3 regions of the Paenibacillus swuensis genome follow, and region 3 is predicted to be linked to each of the others. Evidence: predicted binding sites of a transcription regulator. Region 3 holds the regulator's gene; each other region holds the start of a gene.

The links. Region 3 encodes LexA, which represses DNA repair genes until DNA is damaged. Its sites were predicted from a motif close to CGAACATATGTTCG; they were not measured.
Region 1: a site for LexA is predicted at 4,361-4,374, ahead of SY83_RS15725 (DNA polymerase IV). Genes of this name have one in related genera too.
Region 2: a site for LexA is predicted at 5,313-5,326, ahead of recA (recombinase RecA). Genes of this name have one in related genera too.

Annotation. Positions count from the first base shown of each region.
Region 1 is NZ_CP011388.1:3,557,144-3,564,708, reverse strand. Features, by position in the region: gene SY83_RS15750 (PIG-L deacetylase family protein) at 1-517, opposite strand, end outside; gene SY83_RS15745 (GNAT family N-acetyltransferase) at 552-980, opposite strand; gene SY83_RS15740 (YfiT family bacillithiol transferase) at 1,097-1,633, opposite strand; gene SY83_RS15735 (LysR family transcriptional regulator) at 1,761-2,633, shown strand; gene SY83_RS15730 (alpha/beta hydrolase family protein) at 2,630-4,195, opposite strand; gene SY83_RS15725 (DNA polymerase IV) at 4,437-5,669, shown strand; gene SY83_RS15720 (YolD-like family protein) at 5,714-6,067, shown strand; gene SY83_RS15715 (hypothetical protein) at 6,124-6,351, opposite strand; gene SY83_RS15710 (DUF4062 domain-containing protein) at 6,348-7,379, opposite strand; gene pyk (pyruvate kinase) at 7,483-7,565, opposite strand, start outside.
Region 2 is NZ_CP011388.1:3,686,219-3,693,783, reverse strand. Features, by position in the region: gene SY83_RS16405 (dipeptidase) at 1-27, opposite strand, end outside; gene SY83_RS16400 (stage V sporulation protein S) at 119-379, opposite strand; gene SY83_RS16395 (TIGR00282 family metallophosphoesterase) at 502-1,293, opposite strand; gene rny (ribonuclease Y) at 1,401-2,942, opposite strand; gene SY83_RS16385 (RecX family transcriptional regulator) at 3,292-4,113, opposite strand; gene recA (recombinase RecA) at 4,183-5,241, opposite strand; gene SY83_RS16375 (competence/damage-inducible protein A) at 5,476-6,735, opposite strand; gene pgsA (CDP-diacylglycerol--glycerol-3-phosphate 3-phosphatidyltransferase) at 6,804-7,385, opposite strand; gene rimO (30S ribosomal protein S12 methylthiotransferase RimO) at 7,382-7,565, opposite strand, start outside.
Region 3 is NZ_CP011388.1:4,016,312-4,023,876, forward strand. Features, by position in the region: gene metH (methionine synthase) at 1-1,935, opposite strand, end outside; gene SY83_RS17945 (1,2-dihydroxy-3-keto-5-methylthiopentene dioxygenase) at 2,109-2,651, shown strand; gene SY83_RS17950 (HAD family hydrolase) at 2,719-3,516, opposite strand; gene SY83_RS17955 (hypothetical protein) at 3,536-4,045, opposite strand; gene SY83_RS17960 (DUF896 domain-containing protein) at 4,063-4,248, opposite strand; gene SY83_RS17965 (LysM peptidoglycan-binding domain-containing protein) at 4,450-4,857, opposite strand; gene lexA (transcriptional repressor LexA) at 5,048-5,668, shown strand; gene glnA (type I glutamate--ammonia ligase) at 5,757-7,085, opposite strand; gene SY83_RS17980 (MerR family transcriptional regulator) at 7,126-7,536, opposite strand.

The sequences.
Region 1 (7,565 bases), 460 kb from region 3:
GGTGCAATTTGGTATCTATAACCACACTTGGAATGTGTCCGGCGCCGATCAACACGGGTCCGCCGAAATAATACAGTTTCTGAACATACCGGCATTGCCCGCCTTCAACAGCCGCGTTAACCGCATGATGAATCGCTGTATGGTCCCTGTGCCCGCTCAGTCCGTCTTCCGGAAAGGTTAACACAATCTCCGCTTTGCATGTGTTCAGAAAATCGACTACGGCTTGCGTCAGCACTTCACGGTTCACTTCGTCCAGTTTTCCGTCAGGATATCCCAAGTATTGAATTTCCTCAATCCCGATGATATCCGCTGCCTGATTCAATTCTTTCTTGCGTTGCTCTATTAATTGGTCCCTGGACATCTTACCCATTCTGCCTGTTTTACCGGCTTCTCCGTATGTGGCATACTGCGCGACCGCTTTATGTCCCCGGCGCACGGCTTCATGCAGCGCCACGGCCGCCGTGAAGGCCTCGTCATCCGGATGGGCCACAACGATCGCTATCGTACACTTATTCATGATGCAGGCTCCTGCTCTGTTATTTATTTCTAATCTATTCTTCCGCTTCCGCATCGTAAATACACTGAAAGCGCTCTATGCCGGAGGCTGAAATTCCCAAGCTTTCCACTCGGAAACCTACGTTACGGAAAAAATCAACGGTTACTTCATCCGTTTCGACAATGATCTGCTTCGGTTTGAACGCTTCCAGCATTTCAAGCAGAATGCCCCTGCCGAACCCCGCGCCTCTGGAATGCGGGTGTACCGCCATATGTTGAATAACCAGTTTGCGTTGCGGCTCCGCACGAAAGCCGGCAACGGCCACAAGATCCCCCTCTGAGGCATAGCCGAACAGGGAATGACTCTCGTTCCTTCTATAAGTCTCCATGACGGCTTGAATCTCTTCGGGATCGGGGAATACGGCGCAAGCCAGCACCTCTTGAACTTCAGGTTCATCCATGCGCGGTTTAACATTAAATAACATGCATACACTCACTTTCCTTACGTTTTGTTAGTCATTATACCCTAAATCGCTTCCTTCGCCAAAATGATGTACTCCCGGCCGTGACCGGGAGTACATCATTTAACACATCCGTATTATTATTTGTTCCAGCCTTCGCGTTCCCGAAGATCCGCGATGTGCGCGACGTGATGCAAGCCGTGCCAGGCGTACAACCCAATCAGACTTTCAACCGTATGCTCCCCGGACTCGGGATGAAGCAGCGTCCGCGCAAGGTCCTGTTCTCCCAAGGAACGAAGCAGCACCGTCCAACGCTTGTGCAAGCTCATGAGCAAGCGCAGCGAAACTTCCACAGGCAGGCTCGAATCGGGAAGTTCAGCCCATAGTTGCTCCTCATAAGGTTTAATGACAGGCATCTCTTCCGTCAGCGCCAATTTAAACCTCACGTAAGAGTTGATATGACTGTCCGCCAAGTGATGCGTTACTTGACGAGGTGTCCAGCCCCCTTCGCGGTAGGGTGTGTCCAACTGCTCCTGCGTCAAACCTTCCAGAACCTCCGCAAGCAGCGTCGGAAGGGCAGCGATCTCATGAATCCAGATCGAACATTGCTCCGCTGTTGCCGGACCGGAGTAGACAAACTTGCCGATGGGGTATCTTAAATCCGTTTCTGTTTTCACCTGAAAAACCTCCTATGCATCTTAATATTTTTAGATTATCATAGAAGATGTTATCGACGTTATCTATAATATTCGATGATTGTAATCGAAGTTTCCGATTAAGGATTTTTGGAAAGGACTGGCTGAGTTGGAAACCGCTTATTTGGAAACCTTTCGTGAAGTCGCCAAGTTTCAGAGCTTTACCCGCGCCGCCGAATCTTTGGGATATGCTCAATCCAGTGTCACCGCTCAAATTCAGAAACTGGAGAAAGAATATGGAACCCCTCTGTTCGACCGGATCGGCCGAAAGATGAAGCTGACTTTAGCGGGAACGGAGTTGTTAAAATACGCGGATCACATTCTCACATTGCTTTCGGAATCCAAAGATGTTATCTCTCAATCGTCTTACGGCGGGGGCGTGGTAACGATCGCCACAATCGAATCGCTGGCCGCCTTCTATTTACCTCCTATGCTTCAAGCTTTCGGGCAGCATTACCCTCAGGTAAAAATCGGTCTTCACCCCGGCGTCGAATCAACGATCATTGAGAGCGTGCTGGACGGAAGAAACGATATTGGCATTATCTTGGACCAACCTTATACTGATCCCGATCTACATACCGTCATTCTGCGTCAGGAAGAGCTTGTACTGATCGCCAAGGCGGACCATCCCTTCGTCTCATTTCCCCCTATCACCATACAGGATCTTGAGCACGAAACGTTTATCGTCACGGAGCTCGGCTGCACCTACCGATCTCTTCTTGAGAAAACGTTCCGGAAGGAGGGCGTTCATTTCCGTTCCTCATTCGAGCTCAGTTCCTTGGAAGCGATCAAGCAATGCGTCAGCTACGGGCTTGGCATCGCGCTTGTGCCTCGAATTGCGGTTGAAGCGGAGACGGCTGAGGGAAAGCTGGCGGTTCTGCCCTTTAATCATCCCGACATCAGGATTTACACCCAGGTGATTTATCACCGCCGCAAATGGCTTTCCCCGCCGTTAAAACACTTGCTTGAGTTGTTCAGTTAATACTTGATGAGCACTTCCGATTCCCCTGCCGGCGTTGTTCCTGCAGTTTTTCCCGGTTTCAATAGCGCCTCAGCCGTTCCATATAGATGGGCTTTGAAGAAGGCGGTGGCATAGTTATTGATCGTTTGATTTGTTTTCATCGGTTCCACACCGTCCATCCAGGCTAACAACGGGGACAGCAGATGATAGTCGGAGAAACTCATATGGGATGCGGGCGTTATCGTAAGCTCCAACCCTCCGCCACGCAGAGCTCTCGCTTTTCGTTTAGGCATTTCCTTCACTATAAATTGATACGTTTCGCGGTTAATTCCTTGTTCCTTCAATTGAGCGTCGGTTGGCTCTTCTGCATTCTCTCCAGGTTGCGTACCTCTTCCCCGTGCGGTCATGATCAGCAACGGTTTGCCGATTCCGCCTGCCGGGGCCACTCCGCCAAACAAGGAACCATCCATGTTCAGGGCCGCCTTCATGTCGGGCTCCGCCATCAACGCCTGTACTGCGGTCGCTCCGCCGAAGGAATGCCCCGCCATGCCGATCCGCTCCAGATCCAGCTTATCCGTCAACATCCCGTGCGGGTCTTGACGATTCACCTGCTTTAGCTCTTTGAGCACCGTACGGACATCTTCCGTCCACACCTCGGTAATGAATTCGTCCCACCCTTCATTGTCTGTAAATTCAGGCACACCCTGGGATAACATCGCCGTTCGGCCGTCCGGAAAGACGGTCGCCAGCGCGCTGTACGCGTGTTCGATGCTAACGACAATAAACCCTTGGCTTGCCCACTCCTCCAATTGTGCTCCATTCGTGAAGCGCGTTCCCGGGAAGCCGTGCGAGAACAAGATAACCGGGTAACGCTCCCGTTCTTCGCTAACCTCCGCCCCGTTTACTGCATGTGTCTTTACCAGCGACAGATGAGACAGGAGAAATGCCGGCACAGGGTATTCTCCCGCAACCGCTCTCGACCAACGGGATAAATCAGGCACATAGGGCGCGTAATCCTGACGCGTCTCTTTGCCATTTAACTGTGCCGGATACCAGATCTGCGCCATCAATTCCCGGGGACCGGCCGTTACGCTCCGGGGAGCCAACGTTTCCTGTCGGTCACGGTCGACCCAATGGTACGTCAACGTCCCTATCGCATAGGGCCCGTCGGGCTCCGGTAGTCGGGGCACGGGCAACAGGACCGGCAACGCGGATGCCAGCAGCAACCCGACGGTTACTGTACCCGCTTGTATTCCTGTCCATATGCGGCTCCTGGATTGCGGACGAGCGTGAAACGCGTTTCCGTGAGACGCTTCAAGCGAGCCGCCTTTTCGCTGGAGCGGCTTTACCCGTACAAGACGGATGACGTCCCGTGAGGCGAAGCCCAGCAGAATGATATAGAGCGGCACCATCTGCCAGCGCAACCCTTCCGTGACGGCGTGAAGAACAATCCCTGTGCTTATAATACCAATAACAGCCGCTTTACCCGCCGCGCCTCCGAATCCCGCCGGCCAAGCTCCCCTCCATGACTGGATGATCAAGCCCCAGCACAAGATGAGGATCATCCATTCCCCAGTGCGCATCTTGTAGCCCTCCTTTCTTTGGTTCACATTTTTACAAATTAACATTCCCGATATGTATTACGTTTCCTTCCTTTCCATACACCTCCATCCCACTATTTACAAAATCTTCATCGCATAAGGGATCCCAAACGATTTAGACATACGAACAACTTTTTCCACTATACACGAACACATATTCGGTCTTATAATACATATACTATAGCAAACAGGTGTTCTTATATTTCCAGAAAGGAGGGTTTTCGTGAAGGATCGTGTTATTTTCCTTGTAGACATGCAGAGCTTTTACGCGAGTGTGGAGAAAGCGGCCCGCCCTGAATATCGTGATCGCCCCTTGGTCGTTTCCGGGGATCCGGCGCGGCGCTCCGGTATTGTTCTTGCCGCCTGCCCGCTGGCGAAGAAGCTGGGTGCAAGCACGGCGCAGCGGTTGGGGGAAGCCGTTCGTTCCTGCCCCGATCTCGTCGTTGTCCGACCGCGGATGCAGGAGTATATTAACGTTTCACTTAAGATCACGCGAATTATGGAGCGGTTCACCGATCTCGTCGAGCCTTTCTCCATCGATGAGCAGTTTATGGACGTAACCGGCAGCCTTGCGTTGTTCGGGGAGCCGGAGGTGCTGGCCGCGCGAATTCAGGACGCGATCCTCGAGGAAACCGGCGTCATTGCCCGTGTCGGGATCGGACCCAATAAGATTCTCGCCAAGACGGCGTGCGACAACTTCGCCAAGAAGCGGGAGGGCGGCATCTTCTGGCTGACGAGGGAGCGCGTAGCAACCGACATGTGGAAGCTGCCCATCGGGGGTCTCTTCGGTGTCGGCAGCCGAATGCGGCGGCACTTCGAGCGCATGGGCATTCACACGGTCGGCGATCTCGCCGCCTATCCGCTGCCGCGGTTGCAGCAGCTGTGGGGCATTAACGGCCACGTGCTGTGGCTTACGGCGAACGGGCAGGATTCGTCGCCCGTTACGCCCCGCACCCATGAGCAGCAGAAAGCCGTCGGCCACCAGATGACGCTCCCGCGCGATTACGCCACGATGAAGGACATTCGTGTCGTGTTGCTGGAGCTCAGCGAGGAGGTGTGCCGCCGCGCGCGCAGCAAGGGGCTCATGGGCGCGACCGTGTCCGCCGGCTGCCGCGGGGCGGACTACGATCATCCGACGGGATTCCACCGTCAGATGAAACAGGCGCAGCCCACCTGCAGCGCCAAGGACGTGTACGAGAGCGCGTGCAAGCTGTTCGAGGAGCACTGGGACGGCGAGCCGGTCCGCAGTGTCCACGTGAACTTGTCGCAGCTCACCGGTGCGGAGGCGTTTCAGTTGGATTTGTTCCGCGATTTGGAGCGGGAACGAAAGCTGGATTGCGCGATTGATTCAATCAAGAGCAAGTACGGCACCGCCTCGATCTTCAAGGCGGCTTCGCTGACGGAGGCGGGGCAGGTGTTCGAGCGCGCCGTCAAGATCGGCGGGCACTACAAGTAGACGCAAACTGCATATGCAGCTTTGGGAGGAGGTGACTTTCGCGTATGAAACCGAAGATAAACAAGCTGACAACAGGTCGTAACCTGCTGTGGGAATCCAGCCGGATGATGTTGCCTGAGCATAAGGAGCAGATTCTGCGGCACCGCAGCAAGCTCGAAGATAAGATCCGGCCAGCGCTTGATGAGCAACGACTGCAAGAGTTGTCGCAAGCCATTGCGGATGCCGTCATGCACGCGTTGCCCATCGCGGTGACGCTGTACGATCCGCTTGAATCTCGAATCGTTCAGGGGAGCGTAGTGAAAATTGATCCGCTGGCCCGCGAGCTTCATCTGCGCCATGGCGAAACAAAGATTGTAGTCGCGCTGGAGGAAGTGCTCGATATTACGCTTGCTCCTTGAACCTTGAAGGGGCACAAACGCCACATAAAAAAAGAAGAGAAGCATCCGCTTCTCTTCTACACTTTAAATATAATGCCGTCCGGCGTGCCGAAGACATGCTCTTTACTGGCCACTTCACGGATGACCGCCTCAGACTTGAGAACGGACGGACCCGCTGTGAACGTCTTCCGTCTCGCTTCGGAAGAAGACATCCGCCTTCTCGACAGCCCGCTGCGAATCGTCCGAAACGGCAGCTTCATGCCTTGAGCTTTCACCAGCCGAAGACCATGCGGCTTCATATTCATACGCTATCCGTCCTTTCCAAGTATAAATTAAGATAATCAAACCTCATCTTATTATTATCCAATATTTTATCCAGAATAAACCCGTCAGGCACAGCATCGGCACTTCCCCCGATAATGAAGAAATGCAAGGTAAGCACGAAATTCGCAGCCAGGGGCATACACATCATACATTCCGTACGGCCCAGATCCTTGCGTTGAAACAATTTCACCTGCGCGCTTAAATACGTACCTGACACGTAGCTTTCCCGGTCATCCAGCCGGAACGAATGGCGTCCGCCCACATTGCCGCAAGAGCCTACTTTAATCAGCTCATTCTCTTCCTCATCCAACACGTATAAGGTAGCTCCCGAAATAGGTGACAGCTCTGCGAAGTGCAGATGGTCCCGCAGGGTGCCCGTAACAATTTCGCCGGAGAACACCGACAGTAACCGTTCGAAATCCCCGTCGAAATGCCAGCTGTACTGGATCATGGATTGAAACAAGTAGTTCATGGAGCTGAACTCTTTATATTTCTTTATTATATCATGTAAACGGGGCACCGATAAACCAATCTTCAAATAATTCTTCAACAATACGGACAATTGGGCGCGAATATACCGATACGCTTCATCCGGCCTGACAAAGGGGTGAACGTTATGCTTGAAGGAATCGGAGACTTCCCGGATGAAGTCATGTTGTGCGGCGGTCAGACTGGATGACTGATCCCGGTGCAGCGTCCAGGCCTCTTGCTGGATTAGTACGAATACCGGTTTGCTGGCAGCGAGCGCATGCCTGTATTCAGCCCGTGTAATTGAAATGCCGCGCTCCGTGATGATACTGCCCGCTTCTTTTCCCAGAATCAGAATATAAACATCGGAACCGTCAATTTCCCTGAGACAGCTTTCAATAATTCCTTCATTCGTCATATCAAAATCGTACGATTCCGATATGGCCACTTGATGTCCGAGCTCGTTCTCTACAGCGTTGGCCAACACGGACCGAACGTAATACAGATCACGGATCGTTGAGCTAAGAAATAATTTAAGCATCCCGTACCCCCATGTTTCGCGTTCAGCTATTTCCACTATTATACTATAACAGGGAAAACGACGCATATGAGGTTGTACCTAGGACCAATGTTATGAAAGCTCGTTAAACATCTTCTCCTACACGGTGCACTTTAATCAAGTTGGTCGAACCCGAGCTTCCCGTCGGTATTCCAGCCGTGATGACAA
Region 2 (7,565 bases), 330 kb from region 3:
CACATCGCAGTGACAATCAATAACCATACGTCTACGCCTCCTGCAACACCTGATTTTGGGCAAAATAAAGGCCTGTTTACTAGTTAAAGTAAACAGGCGCTCTCATGCTATCTTAAACTTATCTAGGTTCGACGATCAGTTTAATTGCGGTACGGTCTTCTCCATCAATGACGATGTCTGTGAAAGCAGGAACGCAAATCAAATCAACTCCACTCGGCGCTACAAATCCTCGGGCAATCGCTACGGCTTTGATAGCTTGGTTCAGTGCACCGGCGCCGATGGCTTGCAATTCGGCCGCGCCGCGTTCCCGCAATACGCCGGCTAATGCACCCGCTACGGAGTTAGGATTGGACTTTGCTGAAACTTTTAATACTTCCATGTACAGTACCTCCTCGGGATTGATGATTGATTCCGGTAGTTATACATATTCTAGTTTCATCCAATAATTCCTGCACCCACGAGAAATCTTTACAGATTCTTACTGCAAACAAGCCCACTGAACTAGATTAGCAATAAATCTTCTTCGTTCATTCGAATCAATTGGATGGACTTTGATGCACCCGTGCTTTCATCCATTTCAATCAGAACGGCATGGAAATGCCATGAGCCTTCTGAAACCGTAAAACGTACAGGCATCTGGGTAATAAACTTCTGAAGAACGGCATTTCGTTCCATGCCAAGCACACCGTCTCTAGGTCCGGTCATGCCGACGTCAGTTACATAAGCGGTGCCTTGCGGCAAGATCAGGTTATCGTTCGTCTGAACGTGCGTGTGCGTCCCTACAACGGCAGATACTCTGCCGTCCAGATACCAACCCATTGCAATCTTCTCAGAAGTCGTCTCGGCATGTAAATCCACTAGCACGCATTTGTGCTCGGCATGATCTTCAAGAATCCAATCTACTTTCGTGAATGGACAGTCAATGGGCGGCAAAAAGGTTCTTCCTTGGAGGTTGATAATAAAGAGCTCTTTACCGTTTGCTTTAATTAAAGTATGACCTCTGCCCGGCGCACCTTCCGGAAAATTGGCAGGTCTGACGATCCGCGGTTCATCATCTATAAATTCAAATATATCTTTGTTGTCCCATGTGTGATTCCCCATCGTCAAGCCATGGACACCCCAGTTAAAGAAATCCCATGCAATGGCTTTCGTAATACCTCGACCGGCGGCGGCATTCTCACCGTTCGCAATGATGATGGAGGGATTATACTTCTGCTTCAGATGTGGGAGGGTTTCTCTGAGCGCTTTACGTCCCGCATTACCTACAATATCCCCGATAAACAAAACCTTAATGATGTTTCCTCCTAACTAAACTCGCTTTTATACCCAGTTTGCCCTATTCCGGTCAAAAAAATGGAAAAGTGGCTGCACGTTGTGTCAGCCACTTTCCGTATAGATTCTTATTTAGCGTACTCGACAGCACGTGTTTCCCGAATGACAGTAACTTTGATATGACCCGGATAATCCAGTTCACTCTCGATCATCTTCGTGATGTCACGAGCCAAGCGGAAAGCTTCGGTATCATCGATTTTCTCCGGTTGTACCATGACGCGCACTTCTCGACCCGCTTGGATTGCGTAGGACTTCTCGACTCCTTCGAAGGATTCAGAGATTTCCTCAAGCTTCTCCAGACGTTTAATGTACGTTTCCAGTGTTTCTCTTCTGGCTCCCGGACGGGCCGCGGACAAAGCGTCTGCCGCGCCAACGAGCATGGCGATAACAGATGTCGCTTCGCAATCCCCATGGTGAGAAGCGATACTATTGATTACGACTGGATGTTCTTTGTACTTCTTGCCCAGCTCTACGCCAATTTCAACATGTGAACCTTCGACTTCATGATCCAATGCTTTACCGATGTCATGCAGTAAACCCGCGCGTTTCGCCAATGTGACGTCCTCGCCGAGCTCCGCTGCCATTAATCCGGTTAAATAAGCAACTTCCATGGAGTGCTTCAGCACGTTCTGTCCGTAACTTGTACGGAACTTCAGTCGGCCTAGAATCTTGATCAGATCCGGATGTAAGCCGTGAACGCCAACCTCGAAGGTTGCTTGTTCGCCGTACTCGCGGATTCTCTCATCCACCTCTTTACGGGACTTTTCAACCATCTCTTCAATTCGCGCCGGATGAATTCGACCATCAGCCACAAGCTTCTCAAGTGACGTTCTGGCAATTTCTCGGCGAATCGGATCGAAGCCGGACAAGATTACTGCTTCCGGAGTATCATCAATAATCAAATCAATTCCGGTTAAAGTTTCCAAGGCACGGATATTTCGGCCTTCGCGACCAATTATACGGCCTTTCATCTCTTCGTTAGGCAACGTTACAACGGATACCGTAGTTTCAGCAACATGGTCAGCCGCACAACGTTGAATCGCTAAAGTGATGACTTCACGGGCTTTCTTATCCGCTTCTTCTTTAGCTTGTTGTTCAATTTCCTTAATCATCTGAGCGGTTTCATGGCGAACTTCCTGCTCCACGTTGGAAATAATGATGTTCTTCGCTTCCTCAGTTGTAAGGCCGGAAATACGCTCTAACTCCGCTACTTGACTCTTATACAGCGTGTCAATCTGCGCCTGTGTTTCTTCAATGCGCTTCTCTTTGTTGGCTACTTGCTCTTCTTTGCGCTCTAAGGAATCCAATTTTTTATCCAGCGTTTCCTCTTTTTGCAACAATCGTCTTTCCAGTCGTTGTGTTTCATTGCGACGTTCACGAATGTCTTTTTCAGCTTCGGTTCTCAGCTTGTGGACCTCGTCCTTAGCTTCCAGCACCGTTTCTTTCTTTAATGCTTCTGCCTCTTTCTTCGCACTCTCTACGATTTGTGTGGCAGCTTGCTCAGCACTAGAAATTTTAGCCTCTGCAATAGATTTGCGGATAAAATAACCGATCCCAAAGCCTAGAACGCCAACAACGAGAGCGACTAGGATCGTGATGATCCATTCCATCTTGCTCACCTCCTCGTTGGTTTCTCCATCAGCATTACGCTTGGGGATCTTTGTTTGGTTTTTTTAAATCCGATTCACATTCAATCATGTAATAGGCTGCAAGACCGACTTTCGGCAGAAGATTCGGCCAAGGGAGCGATGTACCGTGCTTGTACATTCTCAAGGGTTAAAAAGAATTGAAATGTGTGACCTAATTAATAAATGGAATCCGTTTCATAAAATAATTGATTCACATTAGGATGAATGCACAATATTATTTTATCTAATGGCGGAGAAAGTTGTCAAGCGATCTAAAGACCAACCTTTGGAAAAGAACAAAGAAATTAATGACATAAAGGATCAGAATGACTTAATCGATGAAAAAGTCGTCTTCCAGTTCCTCATTCTCTCCAGCCACGCATGCTTTAAGCACGGCATGTACTTGATCATACGCATATCCCCTGCGCAACAGAAAGCCGGAAAGCTTTCTTTTCTTATCCATGGTCTCTCCCGACATTCCCCTCCACCGTTTCAACCCCAGTTCCATTGCGCTCGCAAGCTCCCTGTCTGTATCCACCTGATCAAGAGCGCTCTGTATATCTTCTTTGGGCACACCTTTAAAGGCTAATTCCTGGCTAACCAGTTTTCGTCCTTTCTTCTGTGAATAGATACGTTGCTCTGTTAATTGTTTAGCCAGTGTTTTATCGTCCACATACTTCTGTGCTTTTAATTTATCGATGGCAAAGTCGGTTGGATCCTGTTCATATCCTTTCTCCTTAAGCTTCATCCTTAATTCCTTAACCGTTCTGGGACTGAAGCTTAAGAATCTCACCGCTTGAATATAGGCGGATTCTCTTTCTTCATCTTGCAGAATAACTTCCAGTTGCTCCTTGTCGATCTTCTCCCCTTTAATGAGTCGGTGTTTAATCATGATATCCTCATGGACTGAAAATGCATACGTGCCGCCCACATGGATATTGTATCGATGCTTGCTTCGCTTCTGACGTTCCACGGTGGTGATGGTAAAGTCATCGGCCTCCAGGTCAATTGCATCGAGCAAGCTTTCCTCTTCTGCTGTCATGGCTTCAACTTCGTTAGACTTCCTTGGTTTACGCGAATAACGGTTACCGGAAGGACTTCCACCCGGATCCCCTTGCTTACGACGAAATCCGAATGATGATTCTTTCTTCAACTTGGACCCTCCATTGTATATCATATGAGAAAAGCCGCCCCCTCGCGGGTGCGGCCACTATAGTGTCAATTATTCCATAGATAGTAACAGTTCTTCTTCATCCTGCTCGTCCTGATCAATCGCGGCAGTATCAATAACTGGAGCGATTAGATTGCTTGCATCGCGAATCTTATTCTCGATAATGTCAGCGATGTGTTTGTTGTCCTTGAGGTATTGCTTCGCATTCTCGCGGCCTTGACCGAGACGCTCACCTTCATAGGAGTACCACGCACCGCTCTTGTTTACGATATCCAATTCTGTTCCGATATCGACGATGCTGCCTTCTCTTGAAATACCTTCGCCATACATAATATCAACCTCAGCCTGCTTAAACGGCGGAGCAATCTTGTTCTTCACAACCTTGATTTTGGTACGGTTACCGACCATATCATTACCTTGCTTAATCGTCTCTACGCGACGTACATCCAAACGTACGGTAGAATAGAATTTCAATGCGCGTCCGCCCGGAGTTGTCTCCGGATTACCGAACATTACACCGACTTTCTCACGCAGCTGGTTGATAAAGATGGCAATGGTCTTCGACTTGCTGATGGCTCCTGAAAGTTTACGCAACGCTTGGGACATCAAACGTGCTTGCAGACCCACATGGGAGTCTCCCATCTCGCCTTCAATCTCTGCTTTCGGAACGAGCGCCGCAACAGAGTCAATGACGATGATCTCAACCGCTCCGCTGCGTACAAGCGCTTCTGCGATTTCCAACGCCTGCTCCCCTGTATCCGGCTGGGATAGCAGCAACTCGTCAATGTTGACGCCAAGCTTGCTTGCGTACAACGGATCCAATGCGTGTTCCGCATCGATAAATGCAGCTTGTCCGCCAAGCTTCTGGACCTCCGCGATCGCGTGCAGGGCAACCGTTGTCTTACCGGAGGATTCCGGTCCGTATACTTCAATAATTCTTCCCCGCGGAAAACCGCCGGTTCCTAAAGCGATATCTAAAGCGAGGGAACCGCTAGGTACGGTTTCCACTTGCATGTGGGTGGATTCTCCGAGTTTCATGATGGAGCCTTTGCCGAATTGCTTCTCAATTTGCCGTAAAGCTACTTCTAAAGCGGCGCGACGATCTGCCAACAAACTCACTTCCCTTATCTTTATTATAGTTATATGATAACTTATTTCAGGTCCTTTGCCAAGCGTTTTTTCGAACATACATTCGCTTTTTTTCTTAGGGTCGCCAGAACAGCAAAAAACCGTAACAAAGTTATCCTCTGTTACGGTTCTTCCGTTAACTTCCTTCATATTAGCATAATTTGTCTATACCCGCAAGCGGCTGCCGAAGGTCATTTTATTACCCTTCTGGTTATCCTATTTCATTGACTCCTCTTGCAGAGATCTCCACAACATGTAAAACGCGCTTTTCGCCGCTCTGAGCTTGACGGATTCCCGGTTGCCCGACAGTTGCAGCTCCCTCACGACGGTCTCACGGCCGCGGACGGCAAGGCCAATATAAACTAAGCCCGCAGGTTTACCTTCCGAAGAACCAGGTCCTGCTACCCCCGTCACAGATAGAGCGTAATCGGACTCAGCCGTGGACAACATGCCTTCAGCCATCGAGATCGCGGCTTCGCTGCTAACGGCTCCCGGAGCGTTCTCGCCCTCGAGAATGTCCATAGGGACGCCTAACAACTTGTGCTTTAAGTCATTCGAGTAGCATACGATTCCGCCCAGATAGGCGTCTCCGCTGCCCGGCACCATAGTAAGCTTATCTCCGATGCCTCCGCCCGTGCAGCTTTCGGCCACAGCCAGCGTCCGTTTCGATTTCGCCAAGTCTTCGATGATAACAGCTTCAATGGGGATATCCCGCTCAGCATAAAGATGGGCGCCCAACCGACGGTATATTTCTTCCGTCACTGGCATCATTTTTAATTCCGCTTCCTGTATGGATAAAGCCCTTGTCGTTACCCGAACCGTTACTTCTCCCTCCTTGGCGTATGGCGCAAGTGTCGGATCGGTCTGTCCGTCAATCAGATCAAGAATCGCGTGCTCCAGATTAGACTCGCCGATGCCCGCGAATTTCAACATTTTGGAATGTAGGGGTACCGGTACCTTCATCACGCCATGCAACCAAGGCAACACTTCATTCTTGAACATAGGTTTCATTTCCTTTGGAGGACCTGGGAGCAAAATATAATGAATTCCCTCAATGGTAAGCGCATTCCCTACTGCTAATCCTGTCTCATTCTTCAGAGGGTCGCTGCCTTCAATCCAGTTCGCTTGGCGAATATTACTTTCAACCATATGGGCGCCCCGATTTGAAAACAAGGATCTGATCGCGTCCATGGAAGGCTCGTGAATCAACATTTTCCTGCCGTACATCTGTGCTAAGACATCCTTGGTGAGGTCATCTTGTGTTGGTCCGAGTCCGCCTGTAAAGATAACAACATCTGCCCTGCCGCGCGCGATCTCTACCGCTGAACGGATGCGCTCGGGATTGTCGCCGACGACTGTTTGAAAATGTACGCTTAACCCCATATGAGCACATTCTTGAGCGATGTATTGCGCATTGGTGTTTACAATCTGTCCTAAGAGCAACTCCGTGCCTACTGCGATAATTTCCGCTTTCATATCCCTGCGCACCTCTCCCATGTCGACAAAAAAGCAATAGGATCCCCTATTGCTCTTCAGCCAACCGATTATGATTTGGAAAAATTCAATACTTCTTTATTCTTAATAAAATAATCAATCCCCGAATACACCGTAATAATTGCCGCCGCCCAAGCAGCCACCAGATCAAATCGGAAATGAAGGAAGAAGAATGGGAAATTATTCAGCAGAATAACGATAATCGCTGTAATCTGGATCGCGGTCTTCCATTTCCCCCAGGCGCTGGCCGCCACAACCGACCCTTCCAATAATGCCACTTGCCGCAAACCGGTCACAGCAAATTCGCGGGATATGATGACGATGGCAATCCAAGCGTCCAACTTATCCATTTCCACTAGAGAAATCAGAACTGCAGCCACCAGCAGCTTGTCCGCAAGCGGATCTAACAGCTTGCCCAGATTCGTTACAATCTTGCGTTTACGGGCAATGTAACCGTCTAAACCATCTGTGCTGGCCGCGATAATAAAGATTAAAGTCGCAATGATTTGATTATAAGTAATGCTGAAGTCTTGAAACGTCAGCGGCTGAACATCAATTCTCACCAACAAGAAAAACATCATGACCGGGACCAGGAATATTCTCACGAGGGTGATGCGGTTAGCTAAGTTCATGCCATTCCCTCCCCGGATAAATCAAATTCATAAGAATGCGTAATGCGGACCCGCGCAATTTCACCTATACCTTTAGTGCACCGGGTTATAAACACTTCTCCGTCAATCTCCGGAGCATCATATTGCGAACGCCCGATATAGATATCATTGCGTCCGTCATACCGTTCCACAAGAACATCC
Region 3 (7,565 bases):
CAGATCGGGAATTAAACCTTCTTTCGTTCCTTCCACGACATAAGACGCCAATCTCTCTTCCAGCGAAAGATTCGAAATTTTCTCTTTCTTCTCTACTTTCTTGTTTCGGAAAGCGGCCACGAATTCGGCTAAAGTCTCGTCATTCGTATCAAATATCAGCCGTTCGGCCAATTGGCGTTCTTCTTCCGGAATGGATGCGTATCGCTCCAGCTTCTCGGTATTAACGATAGCGTAATCCAAGCCGGCCTTGGTGCAATGATACAAATAAACGGAGTTCAGCACTTCCCTGCCCGCATCCGGTAAACCGAACGAAATGTTGCTTAATCCAAGAATGGTGTGCACTTTAGGATACTTTTCCTTGATTAGACGGATCCCTTCAATGGTTTCCACAGCAGAACCAAGGTATTGAGGATCGCCGGAACCAATCGGGAACATATTCGGATCAAAAATAATATCTTCCGGATTCAGACCGTATTTATTTACAAGTAAATCGTAGGAACGGTCGGCAACCTCCAGCTTCGCTTCCCTGGAAACCGCTTGTCCCCGTTCGTCAATCAAGATCACAACAACCGCGGCCCCGTATTTATGGATAAGAGGAACGATACTTTCGAATTTCACTTCGCCGTCTTCTAAATTGATGGAATTGATGATTGCTTTACCCTGGGAATATTTCAGTCCGAGCTCAATGATGTGATCATAAGTGGAATCAATCATTAACGGAACCTTTACCTTCTTCACAACTTGTTGAATAAAGGTTTCCATAGCTGCGTATTCATCGATATCCGTATCCTGAAGATTGATATCTACAATGTAAGCTCCGCCTTTGACTTGCGCGCGGGCAATCTCGGAAGCCTCTTCGAATTTCTGTTCTTTAATTAAGCGTTTAAACTTGCGGGAGCCGGAAACATTCGTTCTTTCGCCTACCATATAGGGACGATTTTCAGCTTCCACATACACGGTTTCGATCCCGGATACAGCGGGCGGATGCTGACCGTTCTGCTCGCGCGGCGGGTATTGGCTTAACGTTTCAGCCATGGCCCGGATATGCTCGGGGGTTGTGCCGCAACATCCGCCGGCAATGTTTAGCCAGCCTTGGGAAGCGAAGCCCCCAATCTTCTTCGCCAAGGATTCCGGGGATTCATGATAGCTCCCGTTTTCATCCGGAAGTCCCGCATTGGGGTAACAGCTCACCGCGCTGCTGGCAATGCCTGAGAGTGTGCGAATATGGTCCCGCATGAATTCGGGGCCGGTAGCACAGTTTAACCCGATCGAAATCGGTTTCAGATGCTCCAGAGAAATATAGAACGACTCTATATTTTGACCGGCCAATGTTGTGCCCATCGGTTCAATCGTTCCGGAAATCATGAGCGGGAGCTCTATACCGGTTAATTCAAAAGCGCGGCGTATGCCGATCGTGCCCGCCTTTACATTTAACGTATCTTGAGAGGTTTCCAGAAGCAACGCATCCACGCCGGATTCAATCAAGGCTTGAGCCTGCTCGAAGTAACTGTCCACCAACTCATCGAACGTTACGCCACCGGTTACCGATAATGTTTTCGTTGTGGGACCCATGGCGCCTGCGACATACCGCGGCCATTCAGGTGTAGAAAACTTCTTAGCGGCATCCACAGCCAACTTCGCGGCAGCCTTGTTCAATTCGACAGCACGATCTTGCAAATCGTATTCAGCCAACACCACGCTGGTGGAACCGAACGTGTTGGTTTCAAGAATATCGGCCCCTGCTTCAAGATAAGCCTCATGTATAGAAGAGATTACATCGGGCCTGGTAAGCACAAGCATTTCATTACAGCCATCCAGGTCGTCCGATCCGAAATCCTCAGCTGTTAAATCCGCTTGCTGAATCATCGTTCCCATGGCGCCGTCGAGTATTAAGATCTTCTTCAGTAATTGCTCCTGCAGTAGTGGTTTGTTCATCTGAGCCCTCTTCCCCTCCGAAAAAATCGTTAAAATATAGTCTATCAGATTACTAGACATTAGAAAAGAATAAACTAACCGGCTGGGCCGCCGGAGACATCGACAGAACTATAAAATTGGTTTATAATCGAATCAATTCATACCATAATGATAGGAATTAGGAGGAATCAAACATGGCTGAAATTCGTTTGCGCAACACCAATGAACGCATTACGGGAGAAGAGAATGTAAAAGCCTTTTTGGAAAGTCAAGAAGTGTTATATGAGCATTGGAACCCCGATGTAATGCCTGCGCATTTAAAGGAACAATTCATCCTTACCGATGAGAATAAACAAGAAATCCTGACTGCTTATGAACATGAGATCAAGGATCTTGCCTCTCGCCGAGGTTACCAGACCTGGGATATTGTCGCTTTGTCTGAAGCAACACCCAATCTGGATGCCATTCTCAAAAAATTTGAGGACGTACATACGCATACGGAAGACGAAGTGCGTGCAATCGTGGCCGGCCGGGGTATATTTATCATCAAGGGGACACCTGAAGTGGGTTACTTTGATGTAGAATTAGAAGCAGGTGATGTAATCTCTGTACCGGAGCATAAGCCGCATTTCTTTACATTGATGGACAATCGTCAAATCGTGGCGGTTCGTTTATTTATTGAAACCGAAGGCTGGATTGCCCACTCATTCGCGGATCCTGAATTTATTAAAACATAATAACCTTACACATGAGAAAGCCCCTAAACTTCCATATGGAAGCTTAGGGGTTTTCGGGTTAAAAACGTTATTCAGCAAATGAATGGATAATGTCGTGTAATTCTTCTAAATGTTTGATTTGAAACGTAGGTCGAATGTCGGAATCATTGGCTAGTCCGCGGCGGTTAATCCATACATTCTTCATACCTACGCGATTAGAGCCCAGAATATCAGTCGTTAATTTATCTCCGACCATCAAACCTTCATCAGCGTTAATGTTCAACAACTCCATAGCATGATGAAATATCGCTTCAGCCGGTTTTCCCTGTCCGAATTGGCCCGAGATCATGATATGGTCGAAGTAAGGAGCCATGAGCGGAACCATAGCCAATTTTTCTTTCTGTAAATCAGGCGATCCGTTGGTTAACAAAAGCAGCTTAACCTTGCCTTTAAGCTCGTCCAAAACACGGTAGGTTTCTTCATATACATAAGGCAGTTTCCGGCGGGTTTGATGGAACAGCTCACCCAATTCGGCCCCCGCTTGTTCATCGTCAACACCCAAAACATGAAGGGCACGTGTCCACGCTTCTTTACGATATCCAGGCGCAAGTTCGTTTAATTTACGAAACTGTTCGTGCTCGCCTTCGGTAAAGTTGCCCCAGAGCGCCTCATACGGATTAATTCCGATCATTTGTGTGAAAGGAAACGTCTCATAAGACTCATACAGAGCGCGTGCTTCCTTCCGAACCGCAGCCTCCAATTCCCGGGCATCCACCCCTAATCGATCTGCCGCAGACTCACAAACCATCTCGAAAGCTTCCAATACACTTCGATCATCCCAAAGCAATGTATCATCCAAATCAAACAAAACCGCCTGAATTGACATTAATCCTTCGCTCCTCCGACTATTTAGCTTTTACTTCAAAAGGCACATCGTTCTGTTGCGCAAATTTTTGTAGTGCCGGTTCGATTGTAACCGTGTCATACCTATTCCAAGTACGTGATAGTACCCAGCTGTTCTTACTGTGTTTAAAAGTAATCACGATCGATCCCGGTTGAGATGTGATCTTATCGACGGAGCCAGCATACATCTTCTTGTCCGCCCCATATTTGCGAGTGGAAACGTAGTCCTTTCCGATGGCCAGATAGGGCTTCCTCAAAAAGAATATCACCGCCAATAGGAGATAACTTAACACGGTGAACCAATACATTGTGCCTCTTTCCTCACCTGCGAACGTGAAACCGAAGAAAACCGCCACGGCCGCGCAGGCTAAGGGCAGTATGAAGCTTCGTCCCGTATAACGATCTGGTCCTGCGACAGAGGTCTGGGAGATGGTCCCTTTACCTTGTTTCACGCGTAACTTGTTGCTGACCTTGGAGTTTTTTTGTACCATGCGCTCCCATTTTCGGGACATACGTTATCCACCTGTCTTTAATGTTTTATTTGATCCTCGCCATCGACCAATGTGATATTTTCCAGCTGGTTCCGGAGTGATCTCTTAAATCCGTTAATATATTGATCGCGAAGTTGTTTCTGTTCCGCGGTTTCTTCCGGTGTAAGTCCTTCTTTTTTCTGTTTACGAGATAATTCATTAATTCTGGCTACAATTTCATCCATTGTTATATGACCTCCTTGTCTGTATCCTTTTTACTTTGCCATGTTGATATTTGAATGTCAAGAACCGAGCAAATATTTATAAGAATCATCATATACACTATGTTTTCTACTACAGAAAACAAAAAGGGCACCGAAAAGCGCCCGGGATGAAGCATATATAGAAGAGACAGTTCATCTCGAATCTAATTCATGAATGAATGGTTATGGAAGAACAAGAATTTGACCTTCTTGCAGTAAGCTGCCTACTAAATGATTCATCTTACGCAAATCGGAAATATATGAACGTATGTTCTTATCCTTGGGCGCATGTGCTTCTGCTATACTCCATAATGTGTCCCCGGAATCCACGAGCACTCTCCGAGGGTTAACATTCGAAGAGACTTGATTAAAACTTAATTCTAAGTTGTTGTTGTTCGCTTTCTTGTTCGTCTCCGTGGTTGATTCACCGTAGGCCTGTATGACGGCTCCGAAAGAGAAACAGATTAGAAACAATGTAAAAAAGAAAGTAAATTTCTTGAGTTTAACATAGCCAAGTGTTCCTTTAGGTGTGGATTTAACTTTATGAGTTCCCGTCGAATTCGTATTAGAATATGTATAATAGGCTTGCATGATGTCACCCTCCCAAACGTTTGTTCTTATTTGTATAAACATAAGATAACACGAACAAATGTTTGAGTCAACATAAATATCGAAACATTTGTTCTCATATAATGGATAAATATTCGAACTTATGTTTGTACGAACTCCGGTTCTGTGTTATACTTTCTCTAACTAATATTGTTAAATTGGAGTGATGATCGTGTCGAAGATTTCCAGTCGTCAGTTGGCGATTTTAGACTTCATCAAGAATGAAGTGCGCGATAAAGGCTATCCACCTTCTGTTCGAGAAATCGGTGAAGCTGTCGGACTTGCCTCTTCTTCCACTGTCCATGGACATTTGGACAGACTTGAGAAGAAAGGCCTGATTCGCCGGGACCCTACGAAACCTAGAGCTATTGAGATTCTCGGTAACGATGAAAGTGCCAACATTTATCCTTTCTCCGTGTCCCGAGTGCCGCTCGTGGGTAAAGTAACGGCCGGTGTTCCCATTACCGCGACGGAGAATATTGAAGATTACTTTCCTCTACCGAATCACATTGTCGGGGATCAGACGGTCTTTATGTTAAGCGTTGAAGGCGACAGCATGATTGACGCAGGCATACATAACGGCGATTATGTCATCGTGCGTCAACAACAAACCGCAAACAATGGAGATATTGTGGTGGCCATGACGGATGAAGACGAAGCCACAGTGAAACGCTTTTACAAGGAACGTGACCATATCCGGTTGCAGCCTGAGAATTCCGCACTTTCTCCTATCTTACTTAATCATGTTACGATTCTTGGTCGTGTCATTGGCTTATTTAGAGACATACACTAATATACTAAACATCCATAACTAAACATTGCCAAACAAGAAGAAGCTCCCCGGCTAAGCCGGGGAGCTTCTTCTTATTTGATCTTTAGTATTAATATGAAGTGATGTATTGATCGCGTTCCCACTGGTGAATCTGCGTTCTGTACATATCCCATTCGATTTCCTTAAGCTCATAGAAATGGGCCAAAGCATGATCGCCCAACGCGTCGCAGATGACATCATCACGCAACAACTCGCCTAATGCTTCTTTAAGGGAATATGGAAGTGTAGGAATGCCTTCATCGATCCGCTCTTCTTCGGTCATTACATAAATGTTGCGGTCCGTTGGCGCAGGCAACGACATCTTGTTCTTAATGCCGTCCAAGCCGGATTTCAGCATAACTGCCAAAGCTAAGTAAGGGTTAGCTGTCGGATCCGGGTTACGAACTTCGATGCGAGTGCTAAGACCGCGAGAAGCTGGAATACGAATCATTGGGCTACGGTTAGAAGCTGACCATGCCACGTAGCAAGGCGCCTCATAGCCTGGAACCAATCGTTTGTATGAGTTTACGGTAGGGTTGGTAATGGCTGCGAAAGCACGTGCATGCTTCAATACTCCTGCCATGTATTGGCGGGCCACCACACTCAGTCCAAGCTTGTCCTTCTCGTCATAGAAGGCGTTCTCGTTTCCACGGAACAGCGATTGGTGACAATGCATACCGGAACCGTTCATACCGAATAGCGGCTTAGGCATGAATGTCGCGTGCAATCCATGTTGTCTTGCAATGGTCTTAACAACCAGTTTAAACGTCTGGATCTGATCGGCTGCGCGAATCGCATCCGCATACTTAAAGTCGATTTCATGTTGACCCGGAGCAACTTCATGGTGAGAAGCTTCAATTTCAAATCCCATTTCTTCCAGTACAAGAACGATTTCTCGGCGGCAGTTCTCTCCAAGGTCCGTCGGCGCCAAGTCGAAGTATCCGCCTTGGTCATTCAGCTCCATCGTAGGATTGCCCTTCTCATCCGTCTTAAATAAGAAAAATTCCGGTTCAGGACCTACGTTCATTGCGGAATAGCCCATGGCTTCGGCTTCTTCAAGGGAACGCTTCAGAATGCCGCGAGGATCGCCGGCAAACGGCGTGCCGTCAGGCATATAAATGTCACAAATTAAACGGGCCACTCTGTTCTGTGTAACCCACGGGAAAATAACCCAAGTGTCCAAATCCGGATAAAGGTACATATCCGATTCTTCGATTCGAACGTATCCTTCGATGGAAGAACCGTCGAACATCATCTTGTTATCAAGCGCTTTCTCTAATTGACTAACCGGGATTTCCACATTCTTAATTGTTCCCAACAGATCCGTGAACTGTAAACGGATGAAACGAACGTTCTGTTCTTTGGCAATCTTCAGAATATCCTCTTTGGTGAAACTCATATGCAGTCATCTCCTCTTCATCGTTTAATGTTATAAAATTCTAGCGCTGAAAGAAACGGGAAAGCTCGCCTTGAATAAGGGAAACCTGACCCGGCCTCTTTCCTTGCATCAGCTGCTGTTTAAGCATACGATGGAGTTGGGAATCGGTCAATTCCTTACGTTTCACTTCGGTATGCTCGTTCAATACCGTGGCATCATCCGATTCTCTGGATACCGGAAGCATTACTTGCTTAATTCCTGCAATGTTAACGCCCTTCTCAATCAAAGCCTTAATTTCCAACAACCGTTCTACGTCATTGAAGGAGAACAGACGTTGATTACCGGACGTACGCGCAGGGACGATTAACTCATGCTGCTCATAATAGCGGATTTGTCTAGCGGTTAAATCCGTTAACTTCATGACAATCCCGATCGGGAAAAGCGCCATATTCCTCCGTATATCGTCGTTCATCATTCATCAACCTTCCAGTGAAAAATAAA